One region of the Pseudomonas sp. B21-032 genome, then DNA from elsewhere that is predicted to be linked to it. Evidence: riboswitches for the same ligand, from Rfam matches in the RefSeq annotation. Region 1 holds a riboswitch; each other region holds the start of a gene.
What was found. A riboswitch is a leader RNA that binds a small molecule or an ion and turns the genes downstream of it on or off. The one in region 1 is predicted to bind cobalamin.
Positions count from the first base shown of each region.

Region 1 (4,702 bases):
GGGCCGGCTGATGGCGGTGGTGTATGGTTTTCGCGACCAGACCGGGCAATACAAGCCGACCCCGGCCAGCTCGTTTTCCACCAGCGTCACCCAGGGCGCGGCGAGCATGCTGATGGATGCCCTGCAGGCCAGCGGCTGGTTCGTGGTGCTCGAGCGCGAAGGGCTGCAGAACCTGCTGACCGAACGCAAGATCATTCGCGCCTCGCAGAAAAAGCCCGACACCCCGGTGAATATCCAGGGCGAGCTGCCGCCGCTGCAGGCGGCCAACCTGATGCTCGAAGGCGGCATCATCGCCTACGACACCAACGTGCGCAGCGGCGGCGAGGGCGCGCGCTACCTGGGTATCGACCTGTCGCGCGAGTACCGGGTCGACCAGGTCTCGGTCAACCTGCGGGCGGTGGACGTGCGCAGCGGCCAGGTGCTGGCCAACGTCATGACCAGCAAGACCATCTACTCGGTCGGGCGCAGCGCCGGGGTGTTCAAGTTCATCGAATTCAAGAAGCTCCTGGAAGCCGAGGTCGGCTACACCACCAACGAGCCGGCGCAGCTGTGCGTGCTGTCGGCGATCGAGGCGGCGGTGGGGCACTTGCTGGCCCAGGGCATTGAACGGCGCCTGTGGCAGGTGGCGGGGGATGGCAGCGGCGACAAGGCGGTACTGGACAAATACCTGAGCCAGTACCAGAGCCCTGAGTGAGTGTGTCAGTGGCTGGGGCAGCCCTGTTCCTTGACGATGCGCTGGGTCGAGGCCGGGTTGTTGACCAGCTTGGCCGCCGAGCGCGCCGGGCGTCTGACCAGCTCACCGCCGCAATTGGGGCACTGGCCCTTGAGCTGACGTTCGTTGCAGTCACGGCAAAAGGTGCATTCGAACGAGCAGATCAACGCATCCGCGCTATCGCCGGGCAGGTCGCTGCCACAGCATTCACAGTTGGGGCGCAATTCGAGCATGGTCAGGTCCTCACAGGCGGAACGGAATCGTCAGTGTATACGCTCAGGGCCGATACAGGTGGGCGTGGCCAGCGCGGTACAGCGCCGACTCGCTGAAGCTGTCGTTGCCCAGCACCCGGCCTACCAGAATCAGCGCGGTACGGCGAAAGTCCTTGGCCGCCGCCAGCTCGACAATCGTCTCCAGGGTGCCCAGCACCCAGTCCTGGTCCGGCCAGGTTGCGCGGTGCACCACGGCAATTGGGCAGTCGCCACCATAGTGCGGGCGCAGCTCTTCGACGATTTTAGCCAGGTGCTTGACCCCCAGGTGCACCGCCAGGGTGGTCTGGTGGCGGGCCAGGTCGGCCAGTTGCTCGCCGGCCGGCATGGGTGATTTGTCGGCGTAGCGGGTGAGGATCACACTTTGGGCGATGTCCGGCAGGGTCAGCTCGCAGCCGAGCAGGGCGGCGCTGGCGGCCACGGCGGTGACGCCGGGGACGATCTCGTAGGGGATGCCCAGCTCGCGCAGGTAGCGGATCTGCTCACCGATGGCGCCATACAGGCTGGGGTCGCCACTGTGCACCCGGGCGACGTCCTGGCCATTGTCGTGGGCACTCTTGATGGCTTCGATGATCTGCGCCAGGTGCAGTTCGGCGCTGTTGATCAGGGTTTCGGCGCGGTGACCCTCCAGCACTGCGGCGGGCACCAGGGAGCCGGCGTAGATGATCACCGGGCAGCGCTGGATCAGGCGCTGGCCCTTGACGGTGATCAGCTGCGGATCGCCGGGGCCGGCGCCGATGAAATAGACGGTCATGGGGTGTCCTTACGGGTAAAGGGCTGATTATCAGCGAAAACCGCTGGTGCAGGCCAATGCCAGGCTGGCGTCGGCCTGCAAGGTGCGAATGACCAGCAGCCGGGCCGGCCCGCCAAGCTGCTCGGCCAGGGCCAGGGCGGCGCTCTCGGCCACGCCATAACAGCCGCTGTGCTGGAAGGCTACCGCAGAGCGATGGCTCAGCTGTGATTCGAAAGCGGCCAGCTGCGCCGCACTGTAGAACCGCAGCGGCACGCCCAGGCGCCGGGCCAGTTCATGCAGGCCGGGTTCGTCGTGCTTGAGGTCGATGCTGGCAAGGCCCATGACCGCGCCGGGCGGCAGGTCATGGGCGAGCAGGGTGCGGGTGAGCAGCTCGCTCAGGGCATCGGCCGGGCAGCCGCGACGGCAACCCAGGCCGAGGTACAACTGCATCCTCAGGCCTGACTCGAACGGCGGTACAGCCAGGCGCTGATCAGCCCCAGGGCCAGCCAGAACGCGGCGTTGGTCAGCAGCGAGGCGACCTTGAACTCGGCTTCCAGGGCTTCTGGGGCGAGCATCTGGTGGACTTCAGGCTGCGGCGCGCCAATCACGTGAGGCACCACCAGCAACACTGCACCGACTATCTTCAGCAGCCAGTTGTGGGCGAATACGATCAAGGCCAGACCGACGGCGGTGGCGGCAGCCGTGCCGACCCACCAGGCTTGGCGCTGGGCCAGGTCGGCGGCAGCAGTACCCGGCAGCTCTGGGGGCAGGCCCAGGGTCGGCGCCAGGCAGAACACGGCAAAACCGCCCAGGCCCCAGAGCGCGCCGCTGATCACGCTCTTCGGTGCGCGCAGGGTGTAGAGCGCGGCGAGGATCAGGGCGAAACCGACCGCCACCACCAGGTTGCCGCCGGTGGTCGACAGCACCCGCTGCCAGCCGTCTTCCGGCGACCAGGCTTCGCTGTCGTGATGATGCTCGGCGGTCCCGGCCGCATGTTCATGGGGCGCCTCGACCGCAGGCGCGGCGCTTTCATAGGTTTCCGCCTGGAGAATCAACGGCGCGACCCAGAAGCTTTGCAGCAGGGTCAGCAGCAGGGCGGCCAGCAGGCCGGTAAAGCCTGCGGTACTGGCAATACGCTTGATCATCGGGGCAGCACTCAGTGGCAAGGGAAGGCGGCGCTGTGGCGGGTATCGTGGGCAGCGTTGTGCACCGCTTCGATGTGCGAGAAACCGGCGAAGTACACCAGGCACAGGCCCAGCAGCGAGGCGCCGACAGCAACCAGCAGGCGCTGGCTGAGGCTTGACGGGGTAACGGCTTGGTTAATGGCGGTACTGGTACGCATGGCGCTTTCCTCTTGGTGTTGTCGGCAACAGGCAAGCGCAGCGAACCCCTGCGCGGCGTTCGCCCAGGGGTTGTAACAGCGCCCGCCCACCGCGGGTTTGTTCGGTCAAGCGTTGGGCCGGTCTCCGGGCTGGTGAGGGTTGGCCGCTGGCCACACCACAGGCGTCACCTTCCCATGCCAGACAGCGGGCACAGTGGCTCTGACGCTTTTCTCACTTACCGTTGCGGGGGCAGCACCGGACTTGCCATACACCCTATAAAAAGCGTACGACGCACCGGTTTCCCAGTTTCACCCTCAAGGGGCACCCAAACGAATGGCGTTAGCAAATCACGGGCGCGGGCAGGCGTCAATCGTGACAGCAGTTGACCGCTCACCGGGCACTGCGTAGCCTAGCCGCTTCGAGGTTCTTCGGCGCTGGCCGAAGCTAAGACGGGAACGCGGTTCAAGCCGCGGCTGCCCCCGCAACTGTAAGCATTGAAGGGTTCGACACAGCCACTGCAGCACGTGCGGGAAGGCGTCGTTCGACTGGCCACGGCGCCGGTGCAATGCAAGCCAGGAGACCTGCCTCGAACAGTTTCCGACATTCAACCGGGCGGGGTGATCCGGTGGCGAACAGGCCAGGTGCACAACACCTTTGGCGCTCGTCCCGCATGCCCGCCATCCTGCCAAGGGCATCGAAATGAAAACACTGGCCAAACTCCCCGTCACCATCGTTACCGGCTTCCTCGGCTCGGGCAAGACCACGCTGCTGCGGCACATGCTCGACAACGCCCAGGGGCGGCGCATCGCGGTGATCGTCAACGAGTTTGGCGAGCTGGGCATCGACGGCGAAATCCTCAAGCAATGCAGCATCGGCTGCACTGAAGAAGAGGCCAGCGGCCGCGTCTATGAGCTGGCCAACGGCTGCCTGTGCTGCACCGTGCAGGAAGAGTTCTTCCCGGTGATGCGCGAGCTGGTGGCGCGTCGCGGCGACCTCGACCATATCCTCATCGAAACCAGCGGCCTGGCCCTGCCCAAGCCCCTGGTACAAGCCTTCCAGTGGCCAGAAATCCGTAACGCCTGCACCGTTGATGCGGTGATCACCGTGGTCGACAGCCCGGCGGTTGCCGCCGGCACCTTTGCCGCCTACCCGGAGCAGGTCGATGCGCAGCGCAAGCTCGACCCCAACCTTGACCACGAATCGCCACTGCACGAGCTGTTCGCCGACCAGCTGGCCAGCGCCGACCTGGTGGTGCTGAACAAGGCCGACCTGATCGCCGCCGACGACCTGGCCAAGGTTCGCGCTGAAGTCGAAGAAGAGCTGCCGCCGGCGGTCAAGGTGATCGAAGCCAGCAGCGGCCGCCTGCCGCTGGAAGTGTTGCTGGGCCTGGGCGCCGAATCCGAGGCGCACATCGATGGCCGCCGCACCCACCACGACTCGCACCACGACGGTGACGATCACGACGACCATGACCACGACGCCTTCGACTCGATCTCCATCGAGCTGCCGCAAGCCGACGAAAGCCTGCTGCTCGACGCCCTGACCCAACTGGTGGTGCAACACGGTATCCTGCGGGTCAAAGGTTTTGCGGCGATCCCGGGCAAGCCGATGCGCCTGCTGATCCAGGGCGTAGGCACCCGTTTCGACAAGCACTTCGACCGTGCCT
Region 1 covers NZ_CP087180.1:3,165,293-3,169,994, reverse strand. Annotated here, with positions in the region: gene LOY54_RS14645 (CsgG/HfaB family protein) at 1-694, shown strand, start outside; gene LOY54_RS14640 (DUF1272 domain-containing protein) at 700-945, opposite strand; gene cobM (precorrin-4 C(11)-methyltransferase) at 989-1,735, opposite strand; gene LOY54_RS14630 (cobalamin biosynthesis protein) at 1,766-2,164, opposite strand; gene LOY54_RS14625 (CbtA family protein) at 2,167-2,859, opposite strand; gene LOY54_RS14620 (CbtB domain-containing protein) at 2,871-3,056, opposite strand; cobalamin riboswitch at 3,154-3,380, opposite strand; cobalamin riboswitch at 3,441-3,640, shown strand; gene cobW (cobalamin biosynthesis protein CobW) at 3,736-4,702, shown strand, end outside.

Region 2 (4,702 bases), 850 kb from region 1:
AACGGCCACTGCGCCAGCGGCCAGTACTGCCCCTTGCGCGATTCGAACAAGCTGAAGTGCCGCGCGCGTAGCACAAATTCTGCCGGCACCAGCGCTTCGGGCTCACTGCCACGGTAGTCGCGGGCCAGTGTCAGGTGCGGGCGGTAGTCCCGTGGGTCCTCGGTAAAACCCAGCGCCAGCATCGCCTGCTGCAGGGCATACGCCAGCTGGCGCAACCCCGCCGGCGTCTGGCTGGGCACCAGCACCAGCGCCTTGGCCGGGCGCCACACCTGCAAACGGTCGAGCACCACTGTCAGGGGTTCGCCCGCCACCTTCACGCCCGCTGCGCCGGCCAGAATCGCCGGTAACTGCGCAGTGCCCGCCGCACCGACGAACATCAACGTCAGGTGAAAGTTCGCCGACGGCACCGGTCGCGCGCTTTTCAGTTCCAGCTCGCTGCGCCAGCGGGCAATCGCCCGACGCTGCTGCGGTGCGCAATCGAGGGCAAAAAACAGCCGTTTGAAAGGTTCACCGGTATCGCCAATGCCTGGGTCCATGCCTCGTCATCCTCTGCGTTTTGGGGTTGTTGAGACTCTACCGCCAGTTACGCCATGGCGGCGAGGACTGGAATTCTCACGAACTTATCTGCGTTAGCCACCCGCTGAATCGTTCATGCAAACACTTGCGCCTAGCACTATGGTCGGACACATAACCGGTAACAATTACTACAAACCGTGATCACGATTGTTTATGCTGGCCGGCTTATGCCATGGCGCATCGCCACATCGACAAGTATCCGCCCATGAAAATCTTCTTCGTTTTACTGTTTGTTTTCTCGATTGCCTACGTTCATTTCAGAGGCAAAGTCAGGCACAAAGTCACCCGCCAGTTGGGTGATCACTCAAGCTTCCTGGCCCCGGTCAACGTCTTTCTGTACCTGTTCTCCAAGCTGCCGGCCAAACCGTACCTGCCGGTAGAGTCGTTCCCCGAGCTCAAGCCGTTGCAGGACAACTGGCAGGAAATTCGCGCCGAAGCCCAGCAACTGCTGCACGTCGGCGAAATCAAGAGTTCGCAGAACTACGACGACGTCGGCTTCAACTCGTTCTTCAAAAGCGGCTGGAAGCGCTTCTACCTGAAGTGGTACGGCGAGAGCCACCCTTCGGCAATGAAGCTGTGCCCGCGCACCACCGAGCTGCTGCAGGGCATCGGCACGGTCAAGGCGGCGATGTTCGCCACCCTGCCGCCAGGCTCCAAGCTGGTGCGCCACCGCGACCCCTATGCCGGCTCGTACCGCTATCACCTGGGCCTGGATACGCCCAATGACGACGGCTGCTACATCTGCGTCGACGGCCAGAACTACGCCTGGCGCGATGGTGAAGGGGTGATTTTCGACGAGACCTACATCCACTACGCCTCGAACCAGACCGAGCACAACCGCATCATACTCTTCTGTGACGTCGAGCGCCCGCTCAAGTACCGCTGGGCCACGGCGTTCAACCGCTGGTTCAGCAAGAACGTGATGGCAGCCGCGGCGGCGCCGAACGATGCCGGCGACAAAACCGGCGGCATCAACCGCCTGTTCACCCGCATCTACAAGATCCGCGAACGCGGCAAGGCCCTGAAAAAACGCAACCGCACCCGCTACTACCTGGAGAAATGGGCAGTGGTGGCGGCGTTGGTGCTGGTGTTCATCTACATCTGATTCAGACCGCTGTCGCTGGCAAGCCAGCTCCTTGTAGGAGCGGGCTTGCCCCGCGATGGCACCCCTGCCAAAGTCCTGCCTTTTCCCGACCATCGACCAACGGCGCCCCGCCGGCAAAAAAACTAGCTTCACTGTTCTAGTTGCCAACCACACCAAGGTGAAGACAATGAGCATGATGGACTGGGATGCCTACCGTAAGCAGTTGATGGCCGGCATCGGCGATCTCAAGCAACTCTCTCCCGACACGGTCAACGGCTACATGACCGCCAGCGGCGCCGGGGCCAAGACCAACCACCTGGATGCCAAGACCCGCGAGCTGATCTCGCTGGCCGTGGCGGTCACCACCCGCTGCGACGGCTGCATCGCCGTGCATTCGGCCCAGGCGGTCAAGCACGGCGCGAGCCGCGAGGAAATCGCCGAAGCCCTGGGCGTGGCCGTGGCCATGAACGCCGGGGCGGCGCTGGTGTACTCGGCGCGGGCACTGGATGCCGTGGGCAAGGCCGGGCAGTAAGGCCGACCCTGAGTGCGCGGCCTGCGCCGCGCCTCACCCACTTCCTGGCGTTTTCGCATAAGCTAGCGGGCGAACCGTTTCCAGGACACCCCATGATCCACATCCGCCCCATGACCGCCGCTGACTTCGAGCTCTTCTGGCCGACCTTCCAGGCCATCGTCAGCGCCCGCGAAACCTACGCCTTCGACCCGGCGATGAGCCAGGAGCAAGCCCGCCAGCTGTGGCTCGACGCACCGTTGCAGACCCTGGTGGCCGAAGAAGATGGCGTGCTGCTCGGTTCCTACTTTCTCAAGGCCAATGCCGCCGGCCCCGGCAACCATGTCAGCAATTGCGGCTACATGGTCAGCGACGCCGCCCGTGGCCGCGGCGTGGCGCGCTTGATGTGCGAACACTCGCAGCGCCTGGCGCGGCAACTGGGTTTCCTGGCCATGCAGTTCAACTCGGTGGTGTCCAGCAACGAGGTGGCGGTGGCCTTGTGGCAGAAGCTCGGCTTTGCCATCGTCGGGCGCTTGCCCAACGCCTACCGGCATGCGCGCCTGGGGCTGGTGGACAGCCTGGTGATGTACAAGTGGCTTGAGGAGCCGAAGCAGCCAATGCTGATCGGGCGCAAGAACATCGAGGCGGTGGTGTCGCGCAAGCGCGGGCGTTGAATCGATAGTGGCGATACTCTGGCGAACTGACCTGCTCATTTGCCCAAGCCGTTGACTGCAAAGGTTTTCGGTGTTCAGATGCGCGCCAGTTTCAGGTGTCCTGCGCCGCCGTGCGCAGGGTGAAACGGGAAGCCGGTGCGTCATGCAAATGACTAGTCCGGCGCTGCCCCCGCAACGGTAAGCGAGCGAAGCCTTCGAAACACCACTGTGCCTTGGCATGGGAAGGTGAAGGCCTTCATGACCCTCGCAAGCCCGGAGACCGGCCTGAAGCTTCTGTTTGGCAACCCCGCGGTGGGCGGGCGCAGGCCGGTTGGCGTCCGCCTGCGCGTGCGCCATGCCTCCATGCGTTGTTCCCTCCGGGATTCATTCTTCCTGTTGACTGTGGAACGACATGTCCCGTATCTCCAAGCTTCACACCCTGGCGGCCAATGCCCTGGCCCCCTGCCTGGCCTTCTCTGCGCCAGCTTTCGCCGATGACCCCAGCCCCTCTGCGCTGGCGCTGCCCTCGACGGCCATCACCAGCAGCAGCGACAACGAATCCGTCAGCCTGGCCACCCCGCTGCCCGCCGGCTCGCGCCTGAACCTCAGCGCCATGGACACCCCGGCCAGCACCAGCAGCCTGGGCAGCGAGGCCATCGACGGGCGCAACAACCTCACCGTGCAGGATGCCGTGACGCGCTCGCCGGGCATCACCTCGGTGGCCACCCCGGGCAACGGCAACACGGCGCTGTCGGCCCGTGGCTTCAGTGGCCACGGTTCGGTGATGACCCTGTTCGACGGCGCGCGGATGTACACCGGCGCCGGCACCCAGAGCTTTCCGGTCGACCCGTGGATGATCGAGCGCATCGACGTGATCCGCGGCCCGGCCTCGGTGCTGTACGGCGAAGGCGCCACGGGTGCGGTGATCAACGTGATCCCGAAAAAACCCTTTGCCGGCGAGATCCGCAACCACCTGCGCCTGGGCTACGGCTCTTACGACCGCCAGCAACTGGGCCTGGACAGCGGCGGTTCGCTGAGCGAGCGGCTGAGCTACCGGGTGACCCTCAACCGCCAGCAAAGCAACGGCTGGATCGACCGTGGCGACTCGAAGAACCTGGCCATGAGCGCCGCCCTGCGATTCGACGCCAGCGACGACCTGAGCTTCACCCTGGCCCACGAGCGCGGCGACGCCGAGCCGATGAACTACTTCGGCACGCCGCTGATCGACGGCCACTACCGCGACAGCCTGAGCAAGAAGAACTACAACCTCAAGGATTCGTCCCAGCACTACCACGACGAGTGGACGCGCTTTAACACCGACTGGAGCATCAGCGACTCGATCAGCGCCAGCAACCAGCTCTACTACCTCAAAAGCCGCCGGCACTGGCGCAACGCCGAGGACTACAGCTGGAACAGCGGCGTTGGCCAGCTTGAGCGCGGCAGCTACCTGGAGATCAAGCACGACCAGGAACAGCTCGGCGATCGCCAGAGCTTCACCTTCGACCACTCGCTGTTTGGCCTGGCCAGCAAGACCGTGGTCGGCGCCGAGTACAACCGCATTCGTTTCGGCATCGACAGCAACTCGCCGTACAACGACATCGGCGGCGATTTCATCGACCCGTGGCAGCCGGCGCCGGGCTACTTCCACAGCGCCAGCCCGACCCGCGCGCAAACCGACAGCACCACCCGCACCTTCGCCCTGTTCGCCGAGAACCGCACCCAGTTGTCGGAGCGCTGGTCGCTGGTCACCGGCATTCGTCGCGACCAGAACCACATTGACCGCAACAACCTGGTCAACGACACCCGCAGCGACCGCAGCCTCAATGGCGGTAACTGGCGCGCCGGCCTGGTGTTCGCGGTGAATGAGCAACTGAGCCTGTA
Region 2 covers NZ_CP087180.1:2,311,442-2,316,143, reverse strand. Annotated here, with positions in the region: gene thpR (RNA 2',3'-cyclic phosphodiesterase) at 1-536, opposite strand, end outside; gene lpxO (lipid A hydroxylase LpxO) at 782-1,681, shown strand; gene LOY54_RS10645 (carboxymuconolactone decarboxylase family protein) at 1,848-2,192, shown strand; gene LOY54_RS10640 (GNAT family N-acetyltransferase) at 2,285-2,842, shown strand; cobalamin riboswitch at 2,919-3,125, shown strand; gene LOY54_RS10635 (TonB-dependent siderophore receptor) at 3,234-4,702, shown strand, end outside.
Region 2: another riboswitch for cobalamin. It lies ahead of LOY54_RS10635 (TonB-dependent siderophore receptor); the one in region 1 lies ahead of LOY54_RS14620 (CbtB domain-containing protein).

Region 3 (4,702 bases), 1.2 Mb from region 1:
TCGCTCTGCGAGCCGTTGCCGATCAGCGCCATGCTGCGGCTGTTTTTGCGCGCCAGGTAGCGCGCGGCCAGGGCCGAGGTGGCGGCGGTGCGGATGGCGGTGGTCAGGGTCATCTCGCTGAGCAGCACCGGCGCGCCGCTATCAACGTCGCCCAGGGCGCCGAAGGCCATCACTGTGAGCATGCCGCGCTGGGTGTTTTTCGGGTGGCCGTTGACGTACTTGAAGGCGTACAGGTTGGCATCGGACACCGGCATCAGCTCGATCACCCCGTCGGCCGAGTGGTTGGCCAGGCGCGCGCATTTTTCGAAGTCGTGCCAGCGCAGGTAGTCCTCACGGATGTACTCGGCCATCTCGCTGATGCAGGTGCTCAGCCCTTTGCGTGCCACCAGGCGGCTGAGGTCGGTAACGTCGATATAGCGGGTCATGGTGAACTCCTTTGTTGTAATCAGTGACGGACAGGCAGGTGCACTTCGGCGAGCATGCAGCGCGCGCTGCCGCCGCCGATGCGCTCGATATGGTCGATGTTCACCACCACCGGGTGGCTGTGCTGCTCGACCTGCCGGCGTTGTTCTGGGGTGAGCGAGCGCCAGGCGCTGCGCGACATCACCAGCAGTGGCTGGCCTTGCTTGTCGTGGACTTCGAGCATGTTGCCGGCAAAACCTTCGAGCTGGTCGAAGTCCAGGGCCAGGATGTCCTTGCCGGTGTCGCGCAGCGAATGCTCCAGGGCGCGACGCTCATCGGCCTCGGGCAGCGCCTGCAGGCAGACCACCGAGAGCCCGCGGCCGACGCTCATCATCACGTTGCTGTGATAGATCGGTGCCTGGTGGCGGTCGACGGCGTGGAACAGGCACAGGCGATAATCGAGCTGTTCGGCGAACAGGCGCAGGGCCTGGGTGTGGGTGCGCCCTGAGTGGCAGGCGTAGCTGATCCGGTGTTCGCGATCGAGGACCATGCTGCCGGTCCCTTCCAGATACATACTCTGCTGTTCCAAGGGGCTCAGATCGATGGTCTGACGGACGGCGAAGCGCTCTTCAAGCACCTTGAGCACGCCCTTGCTGCGCTCCAGGCGGCGGTTCTGGCCCTCCATCGGGTAGAGCACCAGGCTGCCGTCGGCGTGGCTGCTCCACCAGTTGTTGGGGAAGATCGAATCAGGGGTGTGCGGCGCCGGGGTGTCCTGCACCACCAGCACTTCGACACCGTGCTGGCGCAGGGTATCGACGTAGCCATCGAACTCTTCCAGCGCTTTCTGCTGTGCCTGCTGCGGGTCGAGCAGGGCTTGCTGGAAACGGTTGTTGAGGGCGGTGTCCGGGTTGAAGGCGAACCGCGCCGGGCGGATCATCAAGACTGTATTTGTTGTTTGCATCGAGGCACGCATCCGGGGTTGGCTGTGTGCTTATTGTCGACGTGATCAAGGATAAATCCCGGCTGAAGCGCATTGGGTGCTCAGCCGGTAAAGCTGAAATAGTGGGTTTGGCAGCGGATTCTGCTGCGACGGGTCAAGGCCGCTGTTGCTTCAAGGCGCGCAGTTGGCGCGCCAGAGTCAGGGCGGTACGGGCGCTGTGTTCGCCGGGCACGATATGGCTGAAGGGCAGGTCGATCAGGCGGTCGTCGCGCACCGCGCGCAGGTGCGAAAGCGCCGGGTGCTGGCGCAGGTAGGCGCGCTTGCCGGCGGCCGGCGACCACACCGCATCGGCAAGGATGATCACGTCAGGATCGGCGCGCAGCAGGCGCTCGGCATCGACCGTAACCCGGTTTAGCTCCACCTCGGCGTACAGGTTGCGCCCGCCTGCTGCGTCGATCAACTGGGTGATGAAACCGCGCTTGCCTTCGCTTTGCAGGCCGTTGACCTCGCTGTCGAGGTAGAACACCAACAGCGGCGGGCTGTGCCCGGCGATGGTTTTGGCGGCGGCCAGGTCCTGACGCTGGCGGGTGATCAACTGGCTGGCCAGGTCCTGGCGCTGCAACAGGTGGCCAAGGCTGCGCAGGTCTTGTTCAATGGCGGCAAAGCCGTTTTCCGGCGCTGGCGCGCAGGCGTTTTCCAGCAGGTAGCTGGCGATGCCGTTGGCCTGCAGGGTGGTGCGCGGGGCGACCCCGTCGCGGTCACGAAAGGCGCTGGCAAAGCCGCCGACCAGCAGGTCGTAACCTTGGGCATAGACCACTTCGGTTGCCGGGTAGCGACGCGACAGCAGGGGGACGCCGCGATAGCGTCCGCTGGTCAGCGCCCGGGCGTCATCATCTATATAGCTGACGGCGGCCAGCGCCGGGCCGGCGTCCAGGGCCAGCAGCAGGTCGGCGGCGTGCTGGTTGAGGGCCAGGATGCGTTGCGGGCGCTCCTGTGGCAGTTGCCAGGTGTGTCCGCAGTTCTGATAGTCCAGGGCCATGGCGCTGCTGCTCAACAGGGCCAGCACGCTGGCGCCCAACCCCCTCATGAGCCCTGGCCGTTGAGCAGCAACTCGGGCACCGGTTGGCCGTCGATCAGGTGCACACGCACCAGGCGCTGAGCGTCTTCGGCGTTGGCTACCCGGTACCAGCAGCGGTCCGGATATACCGTCAGCACCGGGCCGAGGTTGCACGGGAACTGGCAATGGCTGCGGGTCAGCAGCACGCCGTCAGTGGTTTCGATGCGGTTGGCCACCAGCAGCTCGCGGCGCAGGACTTTCCACAGTGGCAGGGCACCGCGTTGTACGCAGCGCGGGCCGGTGCAGAGCATCACATGGCGGGTATGCTCGGGGATCTGCGACCACTCCGGCTTGCTCTGGATTTGCTCTTCGGCGAGGCGGCCGCGGCGACGTTTGGGGGTTGTTGCTGTCATGGACTTCTCGAAAAATATTCGCGAAGCGCACAGGAGGGCCCCGGCCAACACGCGCCAGGTAGCCGGCTCGTGCCCGCCCTCCGCAGGTTTGCCTAAGTGACTGCATGCAGTCGTGGGGCTTCAGGCCGGTCTCCGGGCTTGCGAGGCGTAAAGTCATTCGCCTTCCCGTGCCTGTGGGCACAGTGGCGTGTTGAATGCTTCACTCGCTTACCGTTGCGGGGGCAGCGCCGGACTGGTCGATAACGACGCACCGGCTTCCCGTTTCACCTGACGCACGGCGGCGGCAGGCACCTGAAACTGGCAGGCATCTGACCATCAGCCCAGGCGTTCGTCAACTGCGCCGGCATGGCCCTGGGTGTGCAGGCGCTTGTACAGGGTGGTGCGGCTGATGCCGAGGGCCCGGGCCAGGGCCGAGATATTGCCATTGAGGGCACGCAGGCGCTGGCCGAGATCGTCAGTGTTTGCCGGCGTGGCCAGCACTGGCGCGGCGGGCTTGGCCTCAGGCAGGTCGGCAAAGAAACTGTCGGGCAGGTGCTCCACGGCAATCGGCCGTTCGCCGGCCAACGCCAGGGCCACCTGCAGCACGCTGGCCAGTTGTCGCAGGTTGCCCGGCCAGGGATGCTGAAGCAGCAGTTCCAGCACTTTGCCGGGCAATTGCGTCGGTGCCCCCGGTTCGCGGTACTGCTGGTGGAGCTGTTCGATCAGGGCCAGGCGGTCGCTGCGTTCGCGCAGCGGTGGCAGCATCAGGCTCAGGCCGGCGATGCGGTAGTACAGGTCCTGGCGAAAATGACCCAGGCGCACCTGTTCGGCGAGGTTGTGGTTGGTCGCCGAGACCACGCGGATATCCACCGGCGTCGGTTCGCCGCTGCCCAATGGCTGGATGCTGCGGGTTTGCAGAAAGCGCAGCAGGCGTGCCTGGGTGGGCAGCGGCATGTCGCCGATTTCATCGAGAAACAGAATGCCGCGGTCGGCCTTGCGGATCAGGCCGATGTTGCCCTTGTGGTGGGCGCCGGTGAACGCGCCTTTCTCGTAGCCGAACAGCTCCGACTCGACCAGCTCGGCCGGAATCGCCGCGCAGTTCACCGCAATCAATGGCTGCGTGGCGCGGCTACTGGCGCGGTGCAGGGCGGTGACAAAGACCTCCTTGCCGGCGCCGGTTTCGCCCTCGATCAACAGCGGGATGTCTTTTTCCAGCAGCAACCCGGCCTGGCGCAGGGCCTTGTCGATACGCGGATCGCAGCTGGGTTGCGGGCGGTTGAGCGCTGCTGCGGGTGATGCTGTGGGGGCATGCAGCAGGCAATGGAAGCGGTTGCGCCCGGCCACCTGCAGCGCAAATGGCTGGTCAGCCCGGTGGGCCAACAGTTGCGCCAGCGGCGTGCGGAACAACTGCTCCAGGTTCAGTTGCAGTGGGTTCTGCCCAAGCAGACTGTCGGCCCGACGGTTGGCCGCCAGCACCCGGCCCTGGTCATCGATCACCAGCAGCCCGGCCCATTGGCTGTCGAGGTTGTTGGCCCCGGTGTTGAAGCTCAGCTGTTGGTAGTGCCCGGCAAAACGCGCCAGGATCAGGCGGTTCTCCAGGCTCTGGCTCATCATCCGTACCAGGCCCTGAGTTTGCGCCGTCGGCAGGTAGCTGTCGCTGGACACATCGAGCACGCCGATCAGCTGGCGCTCGGCATCGAACAGCGGCGCGGCGGCGCTGGCCATGAAGCGGTTGAGCTTGAGGAAGTGTTCGTCCTGGCTGACATGCACCGCCTCGCCGGTGGCCAGGGCTGTGCCGATGGCGTTGGTGCCCACCCCTTGCTCGCGCCAGCAGGCACCGGCGACAAAGCCGTGGCGCTGGCGCGGGTCGATAAAGCGCCGGGTGCCCCAGGCATCGAGCAACTGGCCGTG
Region 3 covers NZ_CP087180.1:1,919,770-1,924,471, forward strand. Annotated here, with positions in the region: gene LOY54_RS08845 (ornithine cyclodeaminase) at 1-425, opposite strand, end outside; gene ctlX (citrulline utilization hydrolase CtlX) at 446-1,363, opposite strand; gene LOY54_RS08855 (ABC transporter substrate-binding protein) at 1,497-2,429, opposite strand; gene LOY54_RS08860 (ferredoxin) at 2,426-2,812, opposite strand; cobalamin riboswitch at 2,918-3,122, opposite strand; gene LOY54_RS08865 (sigma-54-dependent Fis family transcriptional regulator) at 3,128-4,702, opposite strand, start outside.
Region 3: another riboswitch for cobalamin. It lies ahead of LOY54_RS08860 (ferredoxin); the one in region 1 lies ahead of LOY54_RS14620 (CbtB domain-containing protein).

Region 4 (4,702 bases), 1.3 Mb from region 1:
AGCGCATCGAGCAGGTAGAGCATGCCGCCGCATTCGGCGAGCAACGGCTTGCCGGCGTGGTGATGGGCGCGGATAGCCTCGAGCATCGGTGTGTTGGCCGCCAGCGCCTGGTGATGCAATTCGGGGTAACCGCCGGGCAGGTACAGGCTGTCGGCGGCTGGCAAGCTTGTGTCATGCAGCGGCGAGAAGAACGCCAGCTGCGCGCCCATGGCCCGCAGCAGGTCGAGGTTGGCGCCATAGGTAAAGGCAAAGGCTTCGTCGCGGGCAACCGCAATGCGCACACCTTGCAGCAACGGCTCGATGGCAAACTCGGTCGGCGCGGCAAAGCGCACCGCTGGCGGCAACGCCGCATCGCAACTGGCGCCCAGGGCCGCTGCGGCAGCATCCAGCCGCGCATCAAGGTCGTTCAGTTCACTGGCTTGCACCAGCCCCAGGTGACGGCTCGGCAATTCGATGCCGGTTTCTCGCGACAGCCCACCGTACCAGCGCAGCCCCTCGGTCAGGCTGCCTTCAAGCAACTGGGCATGGCGCAGGGTACCGACACGGTTGGCCAACACCCCGGCAAACGGCAGGTCCGGCTGATAGCGCGCCAGGCCCAGGGCCAGGGCGCCGAAGGTCTGGGCCATGGCGGTGCCATCGATCACCGCCAGCACCGGCACGCCAAAATGCCGGGCCAGGTCGGCGCTCGATGGCGTGCCATCGAACAGGCCCATGACCCCTTCGATGAGGATCAGGTCGGCCTCGCCCGCCGCCTCCCACAATAGCCGGCGGCTTTCCTGCTCGCCGACCATCCACAGGTCGAGCTGATACACCGGCGCACCACTGGCGCGCTCGAGGATCATCGGGTCAAGAAAGTCCGGGCCGCACTTGAACACGCGGACCTTGCGCCCCTGGTTGCGATGCAGGCGCGCCAGTGCGGCGGTCACCGTGGTCTTGCCCTGGCCGGAGGCCGGTGCGGCGATCAATACCGCCGGGCAATGGCGCGCATCACTCATAGTTCGACGCCCTTCTGGGCGCGGATGCCGGCCTGGAAGGCGTGCTTGATCATGCCCATTTCGGTGACGGTGTCGGCCAGTTCGATCATTTCGTCTTTGGCCGCGCGACCGGTGACGATCACGTGCTGCATCGGCGGGCGCGCCTGCAGGTCGCTGAGCACCTGGTCGAGGTCGAGGTAGCCGTGCTTGAGGGCGATGTTCAGTTCATCAAGCACCACGAAGGCGATCGACGGGTTCTGGAGCATCTGCCGCGACACTGCCCAGGCAGCTTCGGCGGCAGCGATGTCGCGCTGGCGGTCCTGGGTTTCCCAGGTAAAGCCCTCGCCCATCACGTGGTAGCGCACCTGCTCGGGAAAGCGCCGGAAGAACAGCTCTTCGCCAGTGCTGTTGCGGCCCTTGATGAACTGCACCACGCCACACTGCATGCCGTGGCCCATGGCCCGGGCGAGCATGCCGAAGGCCGAACTGCTCTTGCCCTTGCCGTTGCCGGTAAGTACCAGCAGCAAGCCGCATTCGTTGGGCGAGTTGGCGATGCGCTCGTCGATCACGGCCTTTTTGCGCTGCATGCGCGCCAGGTGGCGTTCGTCGCGCTCGGTGGATTCAGTCATGAGGTTCTCCGCAAACCACTGTCGGCCGATCTCACCGAACGCAGCAGCCGACGGCTGCTCAGCGTATCGAAGGAACGGGCGTGACAGATGAATGGATATGGCAGACGGAAAACGCGCAGGGCTGCGGCACAGGCCGGAGGAACCGCGCATCACCCTCCGTGATGCCGTTGGCTGTTACAGGCCGGTCTCCGGGCTTGTGAGCGGGGCCATCGACACCCGGGGCTGCGCGCCTTCCCGGACACGAATGCCCAGTGGCCCTGCACAGCCTTGACTCACCTACCGTTGCGGGGGCAGCGCCGGATTCGCGCGTTTTACGCGCCCACCGGCTTCCCTGTTTCACCCTGCCAGGCCATCGCCTGCAGAGCACCTGAAACAAGTCGCGAAGGTTAGAGGGTTGCACCCGGAGCGTCAATGAAAGGCGCTGCACTGGCCTGGATCAATGGCGCCTTTGTCATCTTGTGCAACACTGACTTCAGTGATATCAAATAGCCATACCTCGGCTGTACTCGATCACAACTATAAGGGAGAGCAGCATGCAAGGCCTGATCATCAATAATGCGCGCCTGGAGTTCCTGCGCCCGGCCCTGGAACGCTGGGTCGATTGCATCGACCGCTTCAACCAGACCCTGGGGGACGGTGAGGCGCCCTATTGGCACGGCGCCCAGGCCAACCTCGGGCTGCTCTCGGCCGCCGCCTGGCAGGCCGAGCTGGTGACCCTGCAGCAGCACCAGAGCAAGAAGCAGCGCGATGACGGCGATCGCGAAGGCCGCTGCGACCTGTACATCGCCAACCGCGAAGAGGCCGCCTACCTGCAGGCCAGCCAGCGCTGGCCACGCATCGCCAAGCTCGACCTGAATAACGCCCTGGGCGAAACCGTCCAGGCTGCTCGGCAAATTGCCGCGCCCAGCCAGCTTAAAGTCGCTGCGTTGTTCGCCAGCCCCTGGAAAGCCGGCCAGCACGCCAGCCCCGAAGAGCTGCAGGACCTGGTCGACGACCTGCAAAAGCATAACGCCTGCGCCATCGCCTGGTACTTTCCCTACGCCTACCGCAAGCTGCACAACGAAGCCGGCCAGTATCACCCCGGCATCGCCCTGTTGCTCAAGCAGGCCTGACCCGGGGAACCTCCCACGCCTGGCGTGCCTCTACTGGCAATAGCGGCCATCATTGCGAGGGAAACGACATGGGTATCAAGCCGATTGCACTGCTGCTGGCAGTGACTGCGGGGTTAAGCGGCTGCGGCGAGAACGCCCGCCTTGAGGTCAGCGACGGGGTCGGCCCGTCGCCGCAATTGCCCGAACCGAACAAGACCCTGATCCCCACCGTCAACATCGCCCCCGCCATTGGCTGGCCCCAGGGCATGACGCCCAAGGCCGCGCCCGGCACCCAGGTGGCGGCCTTCGCCGCAGGCCTGGACCACCCGCGCTGGCTCTATGCCCTGCCCAACGGCGACATCCTGGTGGCCGAAACCAATGCCCCGCCCAAGCCCGATGACGGCAAGGGCATTCGCGGCTGGGTGATGGGCAAAGTCATGGACCGCGCCGGCGCCGGCGTGCCCAGCGCCAACCGCATCAGCCTGCTGCGCGACAGCGACCACGACGGCGTGGCGGAAACCCGCACGACCTTTATCGAGAACCTCAATTCACCGTTCGGCATGGCCCTGGTCGGCAATGATTTCTACGTTGCCGACACCGATCGCCTGCTGCGCTTTCACTATGAACCCGGCACGACTTCGATCAAGGGCCCAGGTACAGCCGTGGCCGAACTACCGGGCGGCACGCTGAACCATCACTGGACCAAGAACGTGATCGCCAGCCGTGACGGCAAGAAGCTCTACGTCACCGTCGGCTCCAACAGCAATGTCGGCGAGAACGGCATGGACCAGGAAAAAGGCCGCGCGGCGATCTGGGAAGTCGACCCGGCCAGCGGCCAGACGCGGATCTTCGCCTCGGGCCTGCGCAACCCCAACGGCCTGGCCTGGGAGCCGCACACCGGACAGCTGTGGACCGCAGTCAACGAGCGTGACGAGATCGGCAGCGACCTGGTGCCCGACTACATTACCTCGGTCAAGGATGGCGGCTTCTATGGCTGGCCCTACAGCTATTACGGCCAGCACATCGATCAGCGGGTCAACCCGTCTGATCCGAACCTGGTGGCCAGCGCCATTGCCCCGGACTATGCGGTGGGGCCGCACACGGCGTCGCTGGGCCTGACCTTCGCCGAAGCAGGGGTGCTGCCGGCACCGTTCGAGCAAGGCGCGTTCATTGGCCAGCATGGCTCGTGGAACCGCAAGCCGCACAGTGGCTACAAGGTGATCTTCGTACCCTTCAGCACTGCCGGCAAACCTGCGGGCAAGCCGATCGACGTGCTCAGCGGGTTTCTCAATGATGAAGGCAAGGCCATGGGCCGGCCGGTCGGGGTGATCAACGATCAGCGCGGCGGGCTGCTGGTAGCCGATGATGTCGGGAACACGATCTGGCGGGTGAGCAAGGCCCGGTAAGCCGGGGGAGCTTAGCGTTTGCGGCAGAGGGTCAAGCCATCGCCAATCGGCAGCATCGACAGGTCCACCCGTGGGTCGTCCTTGAGCGTGCGGTTCAAGGCCTGAATGGCGCGGGTGTCTTCGCTGTGCGGGTTTTGCTCAAGCACCCGCCCGCTCCACAAGGTGTTGTCGAACAGTACCAGCCCGCCCACTCGCAGCAGTCGCAGGGCCTCTTCCAGATAGTGCGGGTAGTTGGCCTTGTCGGCATCGATGAAGATCAGGTCGTAGCGCGCTGATGGCAGTGTCGCCAGGGTCTGCAACGCCGGCGCCAGGCGTAGCTCGATGCGCTCGGCGACTCCAGCCTCCTGCCAGTAGCGCCAGGCCACGGCGTTGTAGCTGCCTTCAAGGTCGCAACAGAGCAACTGCCCGTGTGCCATGGCCTGAGCCATGCACAAAGCGCTGTAGCCGGTGAAAGTACCCACCTCGATCACCCGCTCGGCACCGATCAGGCGCACCAGCAGCGCCAGCAACTGGCCTTGCTCCGGTGCCACCTGCCAGCGTGCTTCGGCCAGGGCCTGGGTTTCTTCACGCAAACGGGCGAGCAACGGCGTCTCGCGCAGCGA
Region 4 covers NZ_CP087180.1:4,489,728-4,494,429, forward strand. Annotated here, with positions in the region: gene LOY54_RS20690 (cobyrinate a,c-diamide synthase) at 1-995, opposite strand, end outside; gene cobO (cob(I)yrinic acid a,c-diamide adenosyltransferase) at 992-1,603, opposite strand; cobalamin riboswitch at 1,765-1,989, opposite strand; gene LOY54_RS20700 (hypothetical protein) at 2,137-2,715, shown strand; gene LOY54_RS20705 (sorbosone dehydrogenase family protein) at 2,784-4,100, shown strand; gene LOY54_RS20710 (O-methyltransferase) at 4,112-4,702, opposite strand, start outside.
Region 4: another riboswitch for cobalamin. It lies ahead of cobO (cob(I)yrinic acid a,c-diamide adenosyltransferase); the one in region 1 lies ahead of LOY54_RS14620 (CbtB domain-containing protein).